DNA from 4 places in the Salinicoccus roseus genome. Region 3 is predicted to be linked to each of the others. Evidence: riboswitches for the same ligand, from Rfam matches in the RefSeq annotation. Region 3 holds a riboswitch; each other region holds the start of a gene.

Region 1 (4,525 bases), 270 kb from region 3:
TCTTGATGGAGAGGTTTTTTGCTTCCATCAATGTGCTGGATTGCGGTGCAATTTTCGGAAGGTGCGGGGCCTCATCCCAAGAACGTGGATGCCACACGCCATATTGGTCGAGCAGTCGGCGATGCACCTCCAGCATCTCCTCAGGGGGTGCGGAACATGCGATCCCACCGGCGTCATCCATCAGTATCACCCGGTCGACCCTGTGCCATAGTGCTTCGACACGATGTTCGATGATGACGACGGTCAGCTCATCCCACATGGCCCTGACGGTATCCCAGAGATGGGCCGCCGATCTGCCGTCCAGCATGCTTGTCGGCTCATCGAGGAACAGCGTGTCCGCCTGCTGGAGCAGTGCCGAGGCGATGGCGAGCTTCTGCTTCATTCCCCCGGAGAGTGTCTGTATGGCACGCTCCGGCGCCACATCAAGTCCGACCATGTCGAGCGCCTTCATGAACAGGGGCTTCATCTCTTCCTTTGGCACCTGCCTGTTCTCAAGGACAAAGGCGAGTTCCTCAGCAACCGTCGGCATCGTGAACTGGGAATCCGGGTCCTGGAAGACGTACGCACTGGATTTGGGCAGTTCAAGTCTATCGGCCTTCATCGGTATCGTGATCGTATCCGGTATGAGGCCCCCGAGCACATTGAGCAGCGTGCTCTTGCCGGAGCCGCTCGGTCCGACGATGAGGACCTTCTCACCTTTCCCTATCTTCAGGTCGAGGCCGGTGAAGAGGGGTGATTCCGATTCCGGGAACTTCAGACGCAGCTTTTCCACTTCTATGCACATGGTCAAAGCCCTTCTTCAGCAGCATGGCCATTGCCGACGAGTTTCAGTACACCAGTCTCCTTCAGTGCACGGTACAGCAGGTGCGCGAGCCAGCCGGCAATGAGTGCACCACTCAGCACCCTGAAGCCGAACATCAGCAGCAGATTCCATGTCGCAAGCTGGCCGAGGTAGCCGTAGTACCAGTCGAGCGGGAATGTCGCAAGTGCCGCCGAAATGCCGGCGATGACCGCCACCATCAGGGATGTGCTTTCGTATTTCACGATGGCGAATACGATTTCGCATGCAAGCCCCTGGATGAGCCCATACACGATCAGCATGACATCGAACTGCAGCATGACGATCGTTTCTCCCGATGCCGCTGCAAATTCCGCAATCAGCGCCACGCCGGGTTTTCTTATGACGAGATAGGCAACCACTGCTGCGATGAACCACATGCCGTACAGCAGCTGGTTCAGATGCAGTCCAAGCGGTTCAAGCGCCGTATAGACGCCGCCCCATATTGAATAGATGAACGAGAATACGAGGGCGATGACGACCGTGATCAGCACATCGGTCAGGGTCAGCCCTTTTCTTTTTGCCATTATAAAAGCCTCCATATAATATATTCCAAACAAAAAACACACCACTAGCGGAGTGGTGTGCATATTATATGTAAAATATGCCACTTCCCTACGCTAGTATGATCTAGATCAGGTGATAAGGGTGATTCTCAGTCCTTGCGGACACCCCTAGTGGTGGTTATTTATTCGGTTGGCTCCATCATAGTACACTTTCTGAATTTTGTGAAGTCATTTATTGTCGTCTACCATCTGGTAATAGCGGCCGCGCTGTCTGACGAGTTCCTCTTCAGAACCGCTTTCGACCAATTCCCCGAGCTCCATGACGAAGATGCGGTCCACGGCCTTTATCGTATTCAGCCTGTGGGCGATGATGATGCTTGTCCGGTCCTTCATCAGCCGCTCGAGCGCCTCCTGGATCTTGAGCTCCGTCACCGTATCGATGCTGCTCGTCGCCTCGTCCAGTAGCAGTATCGCCGGATCCGTGATAAGGGCGCGGGCGATCGATATCAGCTGTTTCTGCCCCTGGGAGATGAAGCCCTCGTCGGCTTCCAGAACCGTGTCATAGCCCTCTTCTAATGCAACGATGAAGTCGTGGGCGTTGGCAAGCTTCGCCGCCTCGACCACTTCCTCATCCGTTGCATCAAGTTTGCCGTAGCGGATGTTCTCCCGGATCGTCGATTCGAACAGGTAGGGATCCTGCAGGACGAACGCCGTCTGTGAACGGACGGTCGAACGGCTGTAGTCGAGGATGTTCTCCCCGTCGATCCGGACCTCTCCGGAATCCGTTTCATAGAACCTGGCCAGCAGCTGCATGACGGTCGTCTTGCCGGCACCGGTCGCACCGATCAGGGCGACCGATTCGCCTGCATCGATCCTGAAGCTCAAGTTTCTGATCGTCGGTGTCTTCTGCGTCGGGTCATAGGAGAATGAGACATCATCGAATTCAATCTCACCCGCTATGGTCCTGCCGGTGATCTTCCCTTCATCCTTCTCCGGCTCGGAATCGATGATGCCGAATACGCGCTCCGCTCCGGCGATGGCCGAAAGCACCTGGTTGAACTGGTTGGAAAGGTCGGCAAGCGGCCGTGTGAACTGCCGTGCATATTCTGCAAACACGACGATGGTACCGATTGTGACGACACCATCCGTATAGAAGACGAGCAGACCGCCGGCACCGGCCACAATCGTAAAGCTGACGTTGTTCAGCATGTTCATCACTTTCGGGATGAAGCCAGCGTACAGGAATGCCCAGAAGGTGATGTCCCTGAGATTTCCCGCCTTTTCATTGAAGTTGCGGATCGCCGTCTCCTCCTGCGAGAAGACCTTGACGATCTCCTGCCCGGATACCATCTCTTCGATATATCCGTTCAGTTCACCGGTCGCCCGCTGCCGTTTCTTATAGAGCGGTCCGGTGCGCCTTGTGATGAAGCCTACAGCGAATATCAGCACCGGGATGATCAGCACGGTGAGGAGTGTGAGCAGTGGACTCAGATAAAGCATGACGCTGATCGTACCGATCAGCGTGACGATGCTTGTCGTGAACTGGATGAATGATGTATTGAGCGTCTGTGAAATCGTTTCGATGTCATTGGTCATGCGGCTCATCAGCTCGCCGTGCTGCCGCTTGTCATAGAATGATACCGGCAGTTTCTGCATATGTGAAAACAGCCGGCTCCGCAGCTTATAGACCGTCCTCTGGGACAGCCCCACCATGAAGAAGGCGGCGGTATACTGCGTCGATGACAGCAGGATGTAGACGACGAGCAGGAAGAGCAGTATGGTGGACAGTCCGTCCATCTCCCCCGGTATGAAGTAGTTGTCCACGATATACCCGACGAGGAAGGGCCCTGTGATGCTCAGCAGGCTGGTCAGTGTCACGAGGAAGATGATGCCGTATAGAAGCGCCCGCTCCTCCGAAATGAACTGCCACATCCGCTTCAGGGTGCCGGTGATGTCGTTCGCCCGCTGGTCCTCCTTCTTTTTCTTTCGGCCGATCTCCTCCTTTTTGAGGACCGGTTCGTGGCCGAATGGCCGTCTGATAAAATCAATCATCCAATTGCCCCCCTTCCATTTGTGATTCGACGATGGAACGGTAGAGTTCGGACTGTTCCACCAGCTCTTCATGGCTTCCGAGCGCACTGATCTCCCCATTGTCGAGGAGCAGGATGCGGTCGGCCATCCTTGCCGTAATGACCTTCTGCGTGACGATGATGCGCGTCGTATTCTCATCCTTGATGGACTCCCACAGTGCCGATTCCGTACGGATATCGAGTGCGGAGGTGCTGTCATCGAGGATGAGGATACCTGGTTTCCTGACAAGGGCCCGTGCGATCGACAGGCGCTGCTTCTGTCCGCCGGAAAGTGTGACGCCCCGCTGTCCCACCCGCGTATCATAGCGATGGTCGAACGATTCTATCGAGCGGTGGATCTGCGCCTTCTGAGTGGAGGTGAAGATTTCGGATTCGCCGGCTTCAAGGTCCCCCCACAACAGATTTTCAAAAATGCTGCCGGAGAAGAGGACTGCAGACTGCGGCACATAGCCGATGGTCTGCCGCAGATCTTCCTCGTTCCATTCCTTCACATTGATGTCGTTGACATAGACATCACCTTCCCTGACATCATACATCTTCGGAATCAGGCCGAGCAGTGTGCTCTTGCCGGAACCCGTGCCGCCCATGATGACGAATTTTTCGTTCTCTTTGATGTCGAAAGTGATATCCCGGAGCACATAGCGTGTGGACCCCGGATACTTGAAGGATACATTGTCGAATCTTACTGTGCCCGCCCGGTCCACCTTCTTTATTTCATCGTTGTCATTCACACTGACTGGTGTGTTCAGGACTTCCGCCATCCGTTCACTGGAAGCCTTGGACCGGCTGAATGCGATGATGATGAATGCGAACATCGAGAATCCGCCCTGCATCCGGAGGGCATAGTTGATGACCGCAACGACTTCCCCGACCTGGACGGTGTTGTTCTGCAGAAGATCCGAAGCCATCCACAGGACGATCAGCAGGCTGCCGTTGATGACGAGCAATAGTACCGGCATGATGGACTCCATCAGCCGGAGTGCATAGATCGTATCGTCCCTGAGCCTGCCGGCGACTTTACTGAACTTGCTGATTTCAAACTTTTCACGGTCATTCGCCTTGATCAGCCTCACGGCCTCCAGATTCTGCTG
Region 2 (4,525 bases), 170 kb from region 3:
GACCTCGGACGGGGCCAGCGCCAGCTCGAAATGGTCGAGAAGATACTCGCAAAGGCGAAATCGACCGGGGCTCTCTCGAAGATCGATGACCTGATCGAGGTCGTCGCAGACAATACGAAGCATGACATGGAATCGAAGACGATACGCAGCCTTGCGGCCTACTACTCCTTCAACGACATCGAGTTCAACACGACCCAGGTGCGCGGCTCGGATTTCTGGTTCCAGCAGAACGGTGCCTACTTCTACTGGGCGAACGAGGAGCATCTGTTCACGATCTCCAAAACCCTCCGTGATGTGCTCGATATGAAGGAGCCGGACCCGTATGACCTCATCAATGTCCGGCTGTCGGACCATATCGTGCCGTACCAGTTTGTAGACGACTACTATCTGGATGAATTCGAGCCGGAAGAGAAGCCGTACTTCATGCAGGAAGGCTACGAGAGCCGGTTCGGCGACGGCTTCAGCATTCCGGAGGACAACCCTGAGGACAGCATCGAAGGCGAAGATGATGTCGAAGAGGCGTCCGGCGAGCCAAGCCCTGAAGAAGCGACGGGCGAGGAAGCGACAGGAGAACAGCCGATGCAGGAAGAAGCGACGGGCGAAATGCCAGGCGAGCAGACGACCGAAGAGGACAACTACTGGCCGCCGGAAGACGGCAACGGTTCTGAAGGCATACAGGAGGAAAGCACGGAGCAGTTCAACTATGAGGAGAACACCGGCGAATACTACGACAACAGCACTGGCAGCGCGGACTTGGACCGTGCACAAAATGAATACTAGGAGCGGATTGTGATGCGGAAGACGTATGACAAGGAGACGAACATCAACGAGATGTTCGATTTCCTGGAAGATCAGATCAAGCACAGCGGCGAGCCGAAGATCGAAGATACGTATTTCTATCAGAACCACGAGCACAAGGAGATGTACCAGTCGATCCGGGGCTACTTCAGCGAATCGCAGAAGAATCCGGAAGTCGATGCGGCGTGCTACATCATCGCGCTGCCGGACATCTACAAGCGGATCAACATATTCGAGCTCATCTTCCCGATGGACTGGGTCAAGGAGGACGGCCGGCTGTCCGAGCCGTTCAAGCAGCTCAGGCCCCACATCCAGTATTTGGCGCTCGCAGCGGCTGAAGCGAGCGGCATCAAGTTCAACACGAAGCCTGCCCTCTCACTCGGCCTCGAGTACTGGAACCTCGAGCAGTTGAAGATATTCTGGCAGTTCACCGCCATCCGGCGCAAGAATGCAATGTAAGGAGGATTCCATGGAAATCAAAGTGGCTGACAACAACATCATGTACAACCAGTGCCTTGAAATCAGAAAACGCGTCTTCGTCGAGGAGCAGAACGTCCCGATGGACCGCGAAGTCGATGAATATGAAGACACGGCGACGCACATCCTGCTCATCGATGACGAGCCGATCGGCACGGTCAGATACCGTCCGGCCTCAGAGGGCATGATCAAGGTCGAACGCATGGCCGTCCTGCCCGAGGAACGCGGCAGGAAGCTCGGTTTCAAGCTGATGGAGTTCGTCCATGACCATGCCCTGGAGCATGGCTACACCCGCGCCAAGCTCGGGGCTCAGGTGCACGCGATCGACTTCTACAGGAAGCTCGGCTACACCGTCAGTTCCGATGAATTCGAAGATGCGGGCATTCCGCATGTATATATGGAGAAGGCACTGTAGACAGTGATCGACACCCGGATGGCATCCCGCTGTCCGGGTGTTTTTAAATAACCGTTTGGACATGAAAAGCGTCCATGATATAATGGATGTGCAAAATGAATAGAAACAGCATAGGGGAGCCGTCATGGCTGAGAAGGTGAATACCTGACCCTTGGACCTGATCTGGATAATACCAGCGTAGGGAATGTGCAGATTATACGGCATCCGTATATCCTGCTGCAGCTCTTTGACGCCTCCAGATAAGGAAGGTGTTTTTTTATACCGTTTTTGCGGTATGGGAGGCACCCGATCTTGAGAGGAGATTTTATCATGAAGAAATTATTGTCCATCTTTATACCGGTACTGCTGCTCGCAGCATGCGGCGGGAACGGGGACGGCGGCCAAACGGAGGACGATGGGCTGACGGAAGTCACCTTCGTACTCGACTGGACGCCGAATACGAACCATACAGGCATCTACGCCGCGCAGGCGGAGGGCTACTACGAGGAAGCAGGGCTCGATGTCGAGATCATCCTGCCGGGTGAAGCGGGTGCGGAACAGACCGTTGCGACGGGCAACGGGGACTTCGGCATCAGTGCCCAGGAGAACGTCACACAGGCACGCCTCCAGGACGTATCGATCGTTTCGCTGGCGGCCATCATACAGGATAATACATCCGTCTTGGCTTCACCTGAGGAATATGGACTTGAGACGCCATCCGACCTCGAGGGCCACACTTATGGGGGATACGGCTCCCCGATCGAGGAGGAGACCATCGCCTCCATCATGCAGGCGGATGATGCCGATATTGAGAATGTCGACATCATCAACATCGGCGACACGGACTTCTTCACCGCCGTACAGCGTGATGTCGACTTTGCATGGATCTACTACGGCTGGACTGGCATCGAAGCGGAACTGCGCGACTTCCCGCTCAACACGATCGACTTCACCGAGTATTCCGACGCTCTCAACTTCTACACGCCCGTCCTGATCACGAACGAAGAGATGATCGAAAATGACGCCGAAACCGTCGAGGCATTCACAGAAGCGACGGCCGAAGGCTATCAGCTTGCGATGGACGACCCGGAAACGGCGGCACAGCACCTGCTCGATGCAGAGCCGGACCTCGACGAAGAACTCGTCATGGCGAGCCAGGAGTGGCTGACGGACGTCTATCAGGGGGATGCGCCCTACTGGGGCCATCAGGAGCGGGACGTCTGGGAGAACTATATGAACTGGATGTATGAAAGCGGCCTGATCGAATCCGAACTCGACGTCGACCAGGCGTTCACGAACGAATACCTGCCTGGTGGAGAGTAAATTGGAGGAATAGCGAATGCGACGAATTTCATCATGGAGCGTGATTCCACCGCTCCTTGCGATACTGGCCATACTGGTGATCTGGCAGCTGGCCGTCTCGCTCTTTGACATCCGTGACTGGGTCCTGCCAAGCCCGATGCAGATCATACAGGAAGGCATGGATATCTATCCGCGCCTGTTGGGCCACAGCCTCGCCACAATACAGATTGCACTCGGAGGGTTCGCCCTCGGCGTAGGAGTCGGGCTTCTGCTCGCCATACTGCTCCATCTGATGCCGCGGGCCAAGGAGAGCATCTATCCGCTGATGGTACTTTCCCAGAATGTGCCCATCATCGCCCTGGCACCGCTGCTCGTGCTGTGGTTCGGCTTCGGCACACTACCGAAGATCCTGATCATCACACTCGTCTGCTTCTTCCCCGTCGCAGTCTCACTGATCGACGGATTCAGGCAGACCAATCCGACACTGCTCAACTACATGCAGATGATCGGCGCGTCCAGGCGGCAGATCTTCTTCAAGCTGGAATGGCCGAGCGCCCTGCCCTACTTCTTCTCAGGCCTCAAGATTTCAGCGACATACAGTGTGATGGGCGCCGTCATCGCGGAATGGCTCGGTGCCCAGGAGGGGCTCGGCGTCTTCATGACCGTCGCCTCCTCCGCATTCCGGACGGACCAGGTATTCGTCGCCATATTCGTCATCATGGCGATCAGCCTGCTCCTCTTCGGCTTCATCATGGTGATGGAAAAATGGCTCGTGCCATGGGATACGGACAGGAAAGGAGCGGATGATGATGACGAATAAGCTTGAGGTCCACAACCTCACACACACGTTCAATGGCGGCAACACCGTGCATGTGCTCGATGACCTGTCCCTCGATGTGGCAGATGGTGAATTCGTCACCCTGCTCGGACCCTCCGGCAGCGGCAAGAGCACCATCTTCAACCTGATCGGTGGACTCTACAGGCCCGATTCGGGCGACATCTTCATCGACGGTATCCGCGTCAACGGCACGCGCGGCAACATCAGCTACCTGCCCCAACAGGATTCCCTGCTGCCGTGGCGGACGATCGAGGACAACGTCACGCTCGTCCAGGAGATCACCGGCTCCGTCGATAAGGATACTGCCCGGGAGTGGCTCAAGCGCGCCGGACTCGAAGGATATGAAAAGTCCTACCCGAGCACGCTGTCCGGGGGCATGCGCCAGCGCGTCGCCTTCATCCGTTCGCTGCTCAGCCCGCAGGAGCTGATGCTGCTCGATGAACCGTTCGGTGCGCTCGATGAGCTCACCCGCCTCGATATGCAGGACTGGCTGCTCAAGATATGGGAGATGGACCGGCGCTCCGTCCTCTTCATCACCCACAGCATCGAAGAGGCCATCTACATGTCCGACCGGATACTCATCCTCTCCGACAAGCCCGCCCGCATTGCACGCGAAATAGAAGTGCCGTTCGAGCGGCCTCGGAATCATGACATCATCCTTGAGGAGTCATTCACCAAGCTGAAACGCGAAATCTATCATATGTTGAGAGCAGGTG
Region 3 (4,525 bases):
TCTTACCAGACTCTTCATTGTAATCAGCCACAATGACTTTCGCGCCTTTATCCAGGAACGCCTTCGCTGTAGCTAAACCAATACCTGATCCGCCACCTGTTACAATCGCAACTTTATCCTTAAGTTCCAAAATCATTTCCCCTTTCGATGACTCCATCTGACTCACTATACATATACCTCAGCCAGAGATGACTGAAACACGATAAGTGTGTCTGAATTAAGGCAGTTGGACCTTTCAATTGTAATTCACTCGGACACTCAGTGACAATTAGCCCTCCAACCGCCCCCATCTAGAACAGCTGCATGGACAGATAGATGACGAATGTCACGGTGATGCTGCTGAGTACCGTGGAATAAAGGACCACCTGGGCATGGAGTTCCGGTTCGACATCATATTCGAGTGCGAGGGTCGCAGTATTCCTCGAGGTCGGGAACGCGCTCGCAATGAAGAGCGATTGGGCGATGACGCCTTCGATGCCGAGCATGAATATGATGGCCAGGGCGACTGCGGGTCCGATGACCAGCCGGCCGAGTGCGCTCCAGGCGATCACCCTGTGGAAGGAACGGATCTCGATCTGTGCAAGCTGCATCCCGAGGAGGAGCAGCGCGAGCGCGGCGAACCCACCGGCGAGCTGCTCGACAGGCACGCTGATGAAACTCGGCAGTTCGACGTCAATTGCCTGCAGGATGAACGCGGCCGCCAGTGCATAGATGATCGGCAGCCGGAGCAGTTCCCGGAAGAGTTCCACGACGGATTTCGCATTGGACCGCAGATTGTACAGGCCATATGTGAACGTCAGCAGATTCTGGACGACGAGCACGATGATCTGCACAGATACACCCACCGGGTTGGCACTGAATACGAGATGGCTGACGGGCAGCCCGTAGTTGCCGGAGTTCATCAGAGAGACACTGTTCTTGAGCGCGGTCCGCTCCCCTCCGCGAAGGCCGAGCCCCCGGGCGAGCAGTTCACCGACCACCATCATTGCAGTAATGAACAGTACCAGATACAATGCGAGCTGTCCCAGCAGTTCAAAGTCGATGTCCGCTTCATATATGTTCAGGAATACCGCGGCCGGCAGGAAACAGTAGGTGACGAGATTCGCAATCGGACGCAGACGGAATTCGAACTTCTTCTGGAGGATGACACCGACGCCGAGCAGAATCAGGATCGGCAGTATGACATCCAGAAATACAAGGGAGATATATGCCATATCCTCCCTCCTTTCTACTCTCACCCCTATATTCTACCACTTTGCGCGGGGCCCGCTCCAAAGCACTGCCTCTTCAAGCGCTTCCACTTCAGAATATACATCCCGGGGCTGATTCCCATACCGCTTTACACGCCAGGCCCCAATCCACTATCATGGTAACTGTAATGAAAAACTGCATACCGATGCACTGGGGGCGCCTTAGGCTGAGACGGAGATACCGGACCCTTACCACCCGATCTGGATAACACCAGCGTGGGGAAGTGCAGCCTTGTATGTCCGCACCACTCCATACATCTGCTGCATTCCCTCGGGAGTGCAGCTTTTTCATTTTCAATAAAATCATTGGAGGCATGATTATGGTACAGGAATGCGGAACAGAACGGATTGCGGGCTGCCAGTTCAACTTGAGTGTGATGAGCGATGATTTCGCGGAAGTGATCCTCGGCGCACTGGATCGGGTCGACACATCGAAGGTGTGGAAAGAGACGGATGACGTCTCGACGTGTGTGCGTGGACGGATCGAGCATGTATTCGATGTCGTCCAGGGAATCTACCTTGAGGCGGCCAAGACGGGGAAACATGTCGAGATGAGCGGAACGTTCTCCATCGGCTGTCCGGGTGATTCTTCCGGGGATGCCTACATGGATGCATCCCCGGATCGGTTGAATGCACCTTCAAAAGACGTCCAGCAGAAGGCAGGATGCAAGTTCGCCCTCTATCCGATGAATACGACCGACTATATGGATGTCATCTACGAACAGATCGACTTGTCGAAGGAGGCCGGCGTCACGGTGAGCCCATCCCATTACGCCACGCGGCTCGACGGGACGGTGCCGGACATCTTCAGCGCCATGGAGTCATCCTTTACGAAAGTACAGGAAGCGGTAAGCCACACGACGATGACATTCACGATTTCAGCAAACAGCCCGTCGAACAGCTAGGACGATATGAAGAGGGGAGCCCGGCCGGGCTCCCCTCTTTCTGTATCAGATGATCAGCATGTCATTATCGTCGAATTCCCAGTCCGCGCCATATGCCACTTCCCAGTAGTGGCCGTCCGGATCTGTGAAGTAGCCGCTATAGCCGCCCCAGTCCGTCGGGGCCGCCTCCTTCACGACCATCCCTCCGATTCTGCCGGCAGTCTTCAGAACCTGGTCCACTTCCGATTCGGACTTCGCATTATAGGCGAGCGTCACGCCATTGAATCCACCATCAGGTACCGGCTGTCCGGTCTCCTCCGCCAGTTTTTCCAGCGGATAGAGGGAGAGCTTTGAACCCTTCATCCTGAAAAATACGATTTCCAGCGCTTCTTCACTGCCGACCAGTGATGCTTCAAATCCAAGCTTGCGGTAAAAGTCGACTGCAGTCGACATATCTTTTACACCGAGCGTAATCAGATTGATCCTGTCCATGGCAATTCCCCTTTGCGAATAGGATGCGTAAATCCGGAGCATTTTCACACTTCCAATATACCATAAAATAGAAATGCGTGTGGGGCCGGCCGGCCCCCGCTGCATGATGTTTCACGCACCGCCCAACCGGGAAAGAACGACAATGGATAACCAGTAATGATACAAGGAGGCAATCACATTGGCACTTAAACTTGAGACACCACTGACAGTGAATGCATATATAAATGGCGAAATAGTCGAAGCACAGGATCACGCCCCCCGTGAAAATCCGGCAAAACCGGAGGAAACGGCAGGCTATTGGCCGAAAAATACAGTCGAAGAGGCGAAGCAGGCGATCGACGCTGCAGATGAAGCCTTCAAATCCTGGAAACATTCAGAGATGAAGGATCGCATAGAACGCATGCAGAAAGGGATACAGAAGATAAAGGACAACCAGGATGATCTCGCCAAACTGCTTTCCAAAGAGCACGGCAAGCCGATCTATGATGCACAAGGTGAATTGACGGTTTCCCTCATGTTCATGGAGTATGCAGTGGAGAACGCAGAACGCGTATACAAGGAAGAAGTCAACGAAGACGAGCGCGGCAAGAACATCCTGCGCCATGACCCGATCGGGGTGGTATCCGCCATCAGTCCATGGAATTATCCATTGGCACTCTCCACCGAGAAGATTGCACCGGCGCTGCTTGCCGGCAATACGATGGTGATGAAGCCGAGCCCGATGGCGCCGCTTACTGTGACGCTTGTGACACAGATGGTCGCAGAAGAATTCCCTGAAGGCGTGCTGAACATCGTCAATGGGGATGCAGACATCGGTATTGAGCTTACTTCAAACGACAAGGTACGCAAAATCGCCTTCACCGGCGGTACGAATACAGGCCGCCACATCATGAAGGCGGCAGCAGACACGATCAAGAACGTCACGCTCGAACTCGGCGGCAACGACCCTGCCATCTTCCTCGACGACTTCGATGTGAATGATGAAGCAGCCATGCGCCGTGTCGTCATTTCGAACTTCCTCACAGGTGGCCAGATCTGCATGATCGCAAAACGCATGTATGTGCATGAATCCATCTACGACCAGTTCGTCGAGAAGTATATGGAAGCCGCAGAAAAATGGCTGCGCATCGGCGATCCGACGCTCGAAGAGACGACGGTCGGCCCGGTCAACAACAAGGCCCAGCTCGAATTCGTCCAGGAGCTCATCGAAGACTCCAGACAGAACGGCTACGACATCAGGGAAGTCGGCAACGTTGCAGATGAGGAATTCTTCAACAACGGCTACTTCATGTATCCGACGGTCGTACTCGGCGCCGACTACGATGCACGCATCGTGGCAGAAGAACAGTTCGGCCCGGCAGTGCCGATCCTGAAATTCAAGGATGACGACCATGCGGTCGAACTCGCAAACGACAGTGAACTTGGACTGACAAGTTCCGTCTGGGGCGAGGAAGCGCACGCAATCGAAATCGCGAAGCGCATCGAAGCCGGTGTGACGATGGTCAACACCGCAGCGATCCAGGGACTCGACATCCGCTATCCATTCGGCGGCGTCAAGCAGTCCGGCATCGGCCGCGAATACGGTGAAGAAGGCATGCTCGAATATGTGGACTCCCATTCCATCAACATTCCGAAGACGAAGGACCTTCCGCATATTCCACAATAAATCCAGCATATCCAGGTGACCACTCCAGGTTGCCTGGATTTTTTATTTTATTCTACATAAAAAAATCCCCTGTGAACGGGGGACAATCCGTTCACAGGGGCAGACAACGCATCTGGGTGCATTGAAACCAGTTGATATTTATAAGGGATCTTGGGGGGCATCAGATATCCGGAGGTGGCTCTGATGCTGATTCCATGATATCAACGGAATGTTGATATCCTTTTAAGGGAAAG
Region 4 (4,525 bases), 430 kb from region 3:
CTGCATCCCCCTGCAGATGTCCGCCCTTGATCGTCACGCTGTGTGCACCGAGTTCCTCAAGGAAGATGCGTCCGACCTTTCTGATATCCGCCTCACCCCTGATTCTATGGCCTGTAATCTTTTCGGCCTCATGGATGTTGGGCGTTACGGTCATGGACTTCGGAACCAGTGTGCTCCTCAGGAATTCGATGGTTTCCTCCTCCATCAGCGCATCACCGCTCGTGGCGATCATGACCGGGTCGATGACGAAGGGAATTTTGAAGTCCGCCACCATATTCGCAAGCACGACCATCATATCCACTGTTGCGACCATCCCACTTTTCATCGCGTGGGGCACCTCGTCACTCATTATGCTTTCAAGCTGTTTTTCCAGAAAGTCTGCAGGCACATTGAATACATCCTGTACGCCGGTGGTGTTCTGGGCGGTCAGGGAGGTCACCGCCGCCATACCGTATACTCCCCTCGAATGAAAGGTCTTGCTGTCGGCCAGCACCCCCGCACCGCCGGTGGGATCGGTTCCCGCGACAGTTAGGGCAATGGGGATTCTAGACATGGATACCCACCTCCATCCAGCGTTCCTTCGTGGCTGCCATATTGAAGAAGCGTCTTTCATGTTCTGTGCTTTCCATGAAATTCCTTTTGATCTGCCTCAGATCATCTTCCGACATCTTTTCGGCTTCGTTATCGATGATCGTCTGCATCACATCCAGCGTGTCATCCATATCCCTGGCATAAAATTCAAACCAGCCACGGTAGGGATGATCGGCTTCAAATGTATGACGTGCCATCACCTTCTCTGCAAGCCTTCTGTATACATATGGACATGGGACCATCGCGCTTAAGGTGAACGCGATATTCTCCCTTGTAAGTGCATTGAAGTACATATGTTTGATGTAGTGGTCGGCAGACGGATACCATACACCTTCGTCTGTGATCTCTTCATATGTCATACCGACTGACTGTGACAATACGGCATGCGCTTCGCTTTCCCCTTCAAGCAGGAATTCCATCTGTCCCAGAAGGTATTCTCCAGTCTCCCTGGAATTCGTTTTGGCAATCAGCATGGCATAAAGTTTCGCGAACTCCTTCAAGTAGAGTGAATCCGCCTTCAAATAATGGATGATTGCATCCGCCTCAATGTTTTCATGTATCAGTCCCTGGATGAAAGTGTCATTATAGATCGCCTCGATGATGGGTTCCGCTTCATTCCTCAATTCTTCAGTCAGCATATGATCTCTCCTCTTATAGTATAAAAACCCGTTTCCAGCGTGGGAAACGGGTTCAGTATGTAGACAGTGTATGCCGTACCAAACCACTTCCCTACGCTGGTATTAGCCAGATCAGGTCCAAGGGATCGGCCGGGTGGCCGTCTCAGCAAAAAAGCACCCCTAGTGGTGTTTCTATTCAGTTGACTCCAATGGTAGAGAATACTTTATAAATTGTCAAATAAATCACTGCCAACTGAATAAGTGTCATTTCTGTAAATGTTATTGAACCCTGGTGTAATCCGCGCTAGCTTATTGATGGCGGCATTGCGCAAAGCAATGCGTTGTTACACCATAAAAACGATCAGGATGGTGCATGGTTGCAGGAAGATACAGGCAGCAGAATAAAAACGCTGATGGAAATATTGGTTGTTTCCACAAGACTCGGCCTGACCTCTTTCGGGGGGCCGATTGCGCATTTGGGCTATTTCCATGAAGAATACGTACGGAGGAGGAAATGGATGGATGAGGCGGCCTATGCCGACCTGGTGGCCCTCTGCCAGTTCCTCCCTGGGCCTGCAAGCAGTCAGGTCGGCATCGGAATCGGTGTCGTCCGCGGTGGACTGATCGGGGGGCTGGTCTCCTTCCTCGGCTTCACCCTCCCCTCTGTAATCGCACTCATACTGTTTGCACTTATGCTCAATACTTATGGCTTCGAAGATGCAGGATGGATCGATGGAATGAAGGTTGTTGCAGTGGTCGTCGTGGCCCATGCGATCATCGGCATGGCACAGAAACTGACGCCTGATCTCGAGCGCAGGACCATCGCCCTGGGTGCGCTCGTCATCACTTTATTATGGCAGACCGTCTTTACGCAGGTAGGCGTCATTCTGCTTGCGGGGATAATCGGATTCATCCTTTACCGCAATCACTCGACAGATGACGGTGATACCGTTCACTTTCCTATTTCAAAGCGTGTGGGGTACGTATGCCTCTCCCTCTTTTTTGTACTGCTCGTTCTGCTTCCGGTCCTTCGTGAAGCGACCTCGAATCAGTGGATGGCAATGCTCGACAGCTTCTATCGTTCAGGTGCGCTCGTTTTCGGAGGCGGCCATGTCGTGCTGCCGCTTCTGGAACGGGAGTTCGTGCCCACAGGCTGGATGACGGCACAGGAATTCCTTGCAGGCTATGGTCCAGCGCAGGCCGTACCCGGTCCGCTGTTCACCTTCGCCGCCTACCTCGGCACCATAATCAGTGGGTGGCAGGGAGGACTGTTTGCGGTGTTTGCAATCTTCCTGCCGGCATTCCTGCTCATACTGGGAAGTCTGCCATTCTGGAATATGCTGCGCAGCAATCCAAACATAAAAGGTGCACTGACGGGCATCAATGCTGCGGTCGTCGGCATATTGATCTCAGCCCTATACAACCCGATATGGACGAGCAGCATCAACCAGACGGCCGACTTTGTTCTTGCCGCCATACTTTTCAGCATGCTTGTCCACTGGAAACTCCCGCCATGGGTGGTTGTATTGGCGGGTGCCGCAGGTGGCACGCTGATTGCCGTTCTATAGAGGATATAGGATGGTGTTTAACTGCATGTCAAAAATGGTAGAACAAACTGTATCATCATAATCTTTGCGCAAAGGAGTGCATGATCATGACAGAGCAGAATAAAGATCAGCAGGAACAGATGCGGCAGGAAGCCGAACAGAAGGCTGAAGAAGGCAAGAGCCAAAAGGAACAGATGAAGGAGAAGGCCCAGGCCAAGCAGCAGGATTTCAGGGACGAGAAGTCGAAAGTACAGGCGAAACAGGATGAAACGCAAGGGAAGATCAATGATGCAGCAGACCAGGTCGAACAGGAAAAAGGCGACAACCAGTTCAACCAGTATAAGTAGCACATGCTTCCTGCAGCTGTGTATTAAATGAACATGCAAATAATGAAGCGGCATCCCCAAAATTTGGAGATGCCGCTTTTTTTGTCCTAGCTTCTGCTGCTCTTCACCTTCAAGCCGCGGTAACGGTTGATGGCCGCGCAGAATTCCTGTTTTCTCGGCAGCGCAAGATTCCCCGGATGGCCGGTATAGGGGGAAATGGAATCGAGGCCATTCTTTTCAATATGCGCATAGATGACGTCGGCCGCTTCCGACAGCGTCCGTCTGTCATCCAATACCTCATTCCTGAAATAATCCAGCATGACCGCAATGCAGTTCGTCTGACTGGCATCGACAAGCTGCTCCAGCCCCGACATGTCGATCGGTTCCCTGCCATAGAGGATGCTGGTTCTGCCTTTCGGCTTCAGTCTTCCGTCCTTACCGGATTTGGAGAACCCTGATTTCAATGGAATTCTGGAACTCACCTCGCCGAACTGGTCATCAAAGGGGTTCTCACGCCTATACCCTTCTGTTGCGGCGATTTCCTTGGCAGCATCCGTAACATCCTTCAGCCTGTATTCATCCATCATAAGCACCTGGTCGGCCGCTTCAAAATAGTCGCCTGAGCCGCCGACAATCAGGATGGTGGACACACCTTTGTCATCATAAAGCGGCTTCACTTTGCTCGAGAATGGTGTAATCGACTCCTTCTCCGGTGCAATCAGCTTCTGCATCCTTGCATCCCGGATCATGAAGTTCGTCGCTGATGTATCCTCATCAATGAGCAGGAGGGACGACCCATATTCCAGCGCCTCCATGACATTTGCCGCCTGGGAGGTGCTTCCGCTGGCATTTTCGGTCGAGAACGCCCCTGTATCCTTTTTGGCGGGCAGGTTGTTGATGAAGGTACTGATGTTCACCTTCTCTATATTCCGTCCATCTTCCGCCCGTATCTTCGAAGCATCGGGCCGGGTGATGACCATCTCACGCCCATCCCCCGGTATGTGGTGATATACCCCGCGTTCCAATGCCTGGAGCAGGGTCGACTTACCATGATACCCGCCGCCGACGATCAGGGTGATTCCTTCAGGGATGCCCATCCCGGTCACTTTCCGGCCGCTCGGCAGGGCAATTTCAATTTCAAACCGCTCCGGACTTGCAAATGGTACGGCACCCTCCATCGGTCTGTCCGAGACGCCGCTTTTCCGGGGGAGGATGGAATCATTCGCCACAAATGCGACCAGGTTCCTGCGTGCCAATTCCTCCTGCACATATGTCTGATCGACCATGAGTGTCGTTTGCTCCTTGAGCGCCTCCTGGTCCAGATTCCTATACAGCAGAGCCTTCTCGGCCACCTTTGGGAGTATGTCCATGAAGATGTGTGCAGCGGCCTTCCCGAGTATCTTTCTGCCTGCTGCAGGCATCCCGACTTCAAAGCGCACTTCCA

What was found. A riboswitch is a leader RNA that binds a small molecule or an ion and turns the genes downstream of it on or off. The one in region 3 is predicted to bind thiamine pyrophosphate.
Region 1: linked by a shared signal. The riboswitch ahead of EDC33_RS03260 (ECF transporter S component) and the one ahead of EDC33_RS04575 (YkoF family thiamine/hydroxymethylpyrimidine-binding protein) in region 3 are both predicted to bind thiamine pyrophosphate.
Region 2: linked by a shared signal. The riboswitch ahead of EDC33_RS05365 (ABC transporter substrate-binding protein) and the one ahead of EDC33_RS04575 (YkoF family thiamine/hydroxymethylpyrimidine-binding protein) in region 3 are both predicted to bind thiamine pyrophosphate.
Region 4: linked by a shared signal. The riboswitch ahead of tenA (thiaminase II) and the one ahead of EDC33_RS04575 (YkoF family thiamine/hydroxymethylpyrimidine-binding protein) in region 3 are both predicted to bind thiamine pyrophosphate.

What each region holds. Positions count from the first base shown of each region.
Region 1 covers NZ_RKQJ01000001.1:610,894-615,418, forward strand. The annotation lists gene EDC33_RS03255 (ABC transporter ATP-binding protein) at 1-784, opposite strand, end outside; gene EDC33_RS03260 (ECF transporter S component) at 787-1,365, opposite strand; TPP riboswitch at 1,434-1,524, opposite strand; gene EDC33_RS03265 (ABC transporter ATP-binding protein) at 1,573-3,396, opposite strand; gene EDC33_RS03270 (ABC transporter ATP-binding protein) at 3,389-4,525, opposite strand, start outside.
Region 2 covers NZ_RKQJ01000001.1:1,052,932-1,057,456, forward strand. The annotation lists gene EDC33_RS05350 (LCP family protein) at 1-780, shown strand, start outside; gene EDC33_RS05355 (DUF2538 family protein) at 793-1,257, shown strand; gene EDC33_RS05360 (GNAT family N-acetyltransferase) at 1,268-1,690, shown strand; TPP riboswitch at 1,793-1,891, shown strand; gene EDC33_RS05365 (ABC transporter substrate-binding protein) at 2,000-2,992, shown strand; gene EDC33_RS05370 (ABC transporter permease) at 3,009-3,791, shown strand; gene EDC33_RS05375 (ABC transporter ATP-binding protein) at 3,775-4,525, shown strand, end outside.
Region 3 covers NZ_RKQJ01000001.1:882,027-886,551, forward strand. The annotation lists gene EDC33_RS04565 (SDR family NAD(P)-dependent oxidoreductase) at 1-130, opposite strand, end outside; gene EDC33_RS04570 (AEC family transporter) at 291-1,214, opposite strand; TPP riboswitch at 1,394-1,490, shown strand; gene EDC33_RS04575 (YkoF family thiamine/hydroxymethylpyrimidine-binding protein) at 1,571-2,155, shown strand; gene EDC33_RS04580 (VOC family protein) at 2,201-2,626, opposite strand; gene EDC33_RS04585 (aldehyde dehydrogenase family protein) at 2,805-4,292, shown strand.
Region 4 covers NZ_RKQJ01000001.1:456,851-461,375, forward strand. The annotation lists gene thiD (bifunctional hydroxymethylpyrimidine kinase/phosphomethylpyrimidine kinase) at 1-553, opposite strand, end outside; gene tenA (thiaminase II) at 546-1,229, opposite strand; TPP riboswitch at 1,301-1,400, opposite strand; gene chrA (chromate efflux transporter) at 1,622-2,776, shown strand; gene EDC33_RS02505 (hypothetical protein) at 2,863-3,102, shown strand; gene EDC33_RS02510 (ABC-ATPase domain-containing protein) at 3,189-4,525, opposite strand, start outside.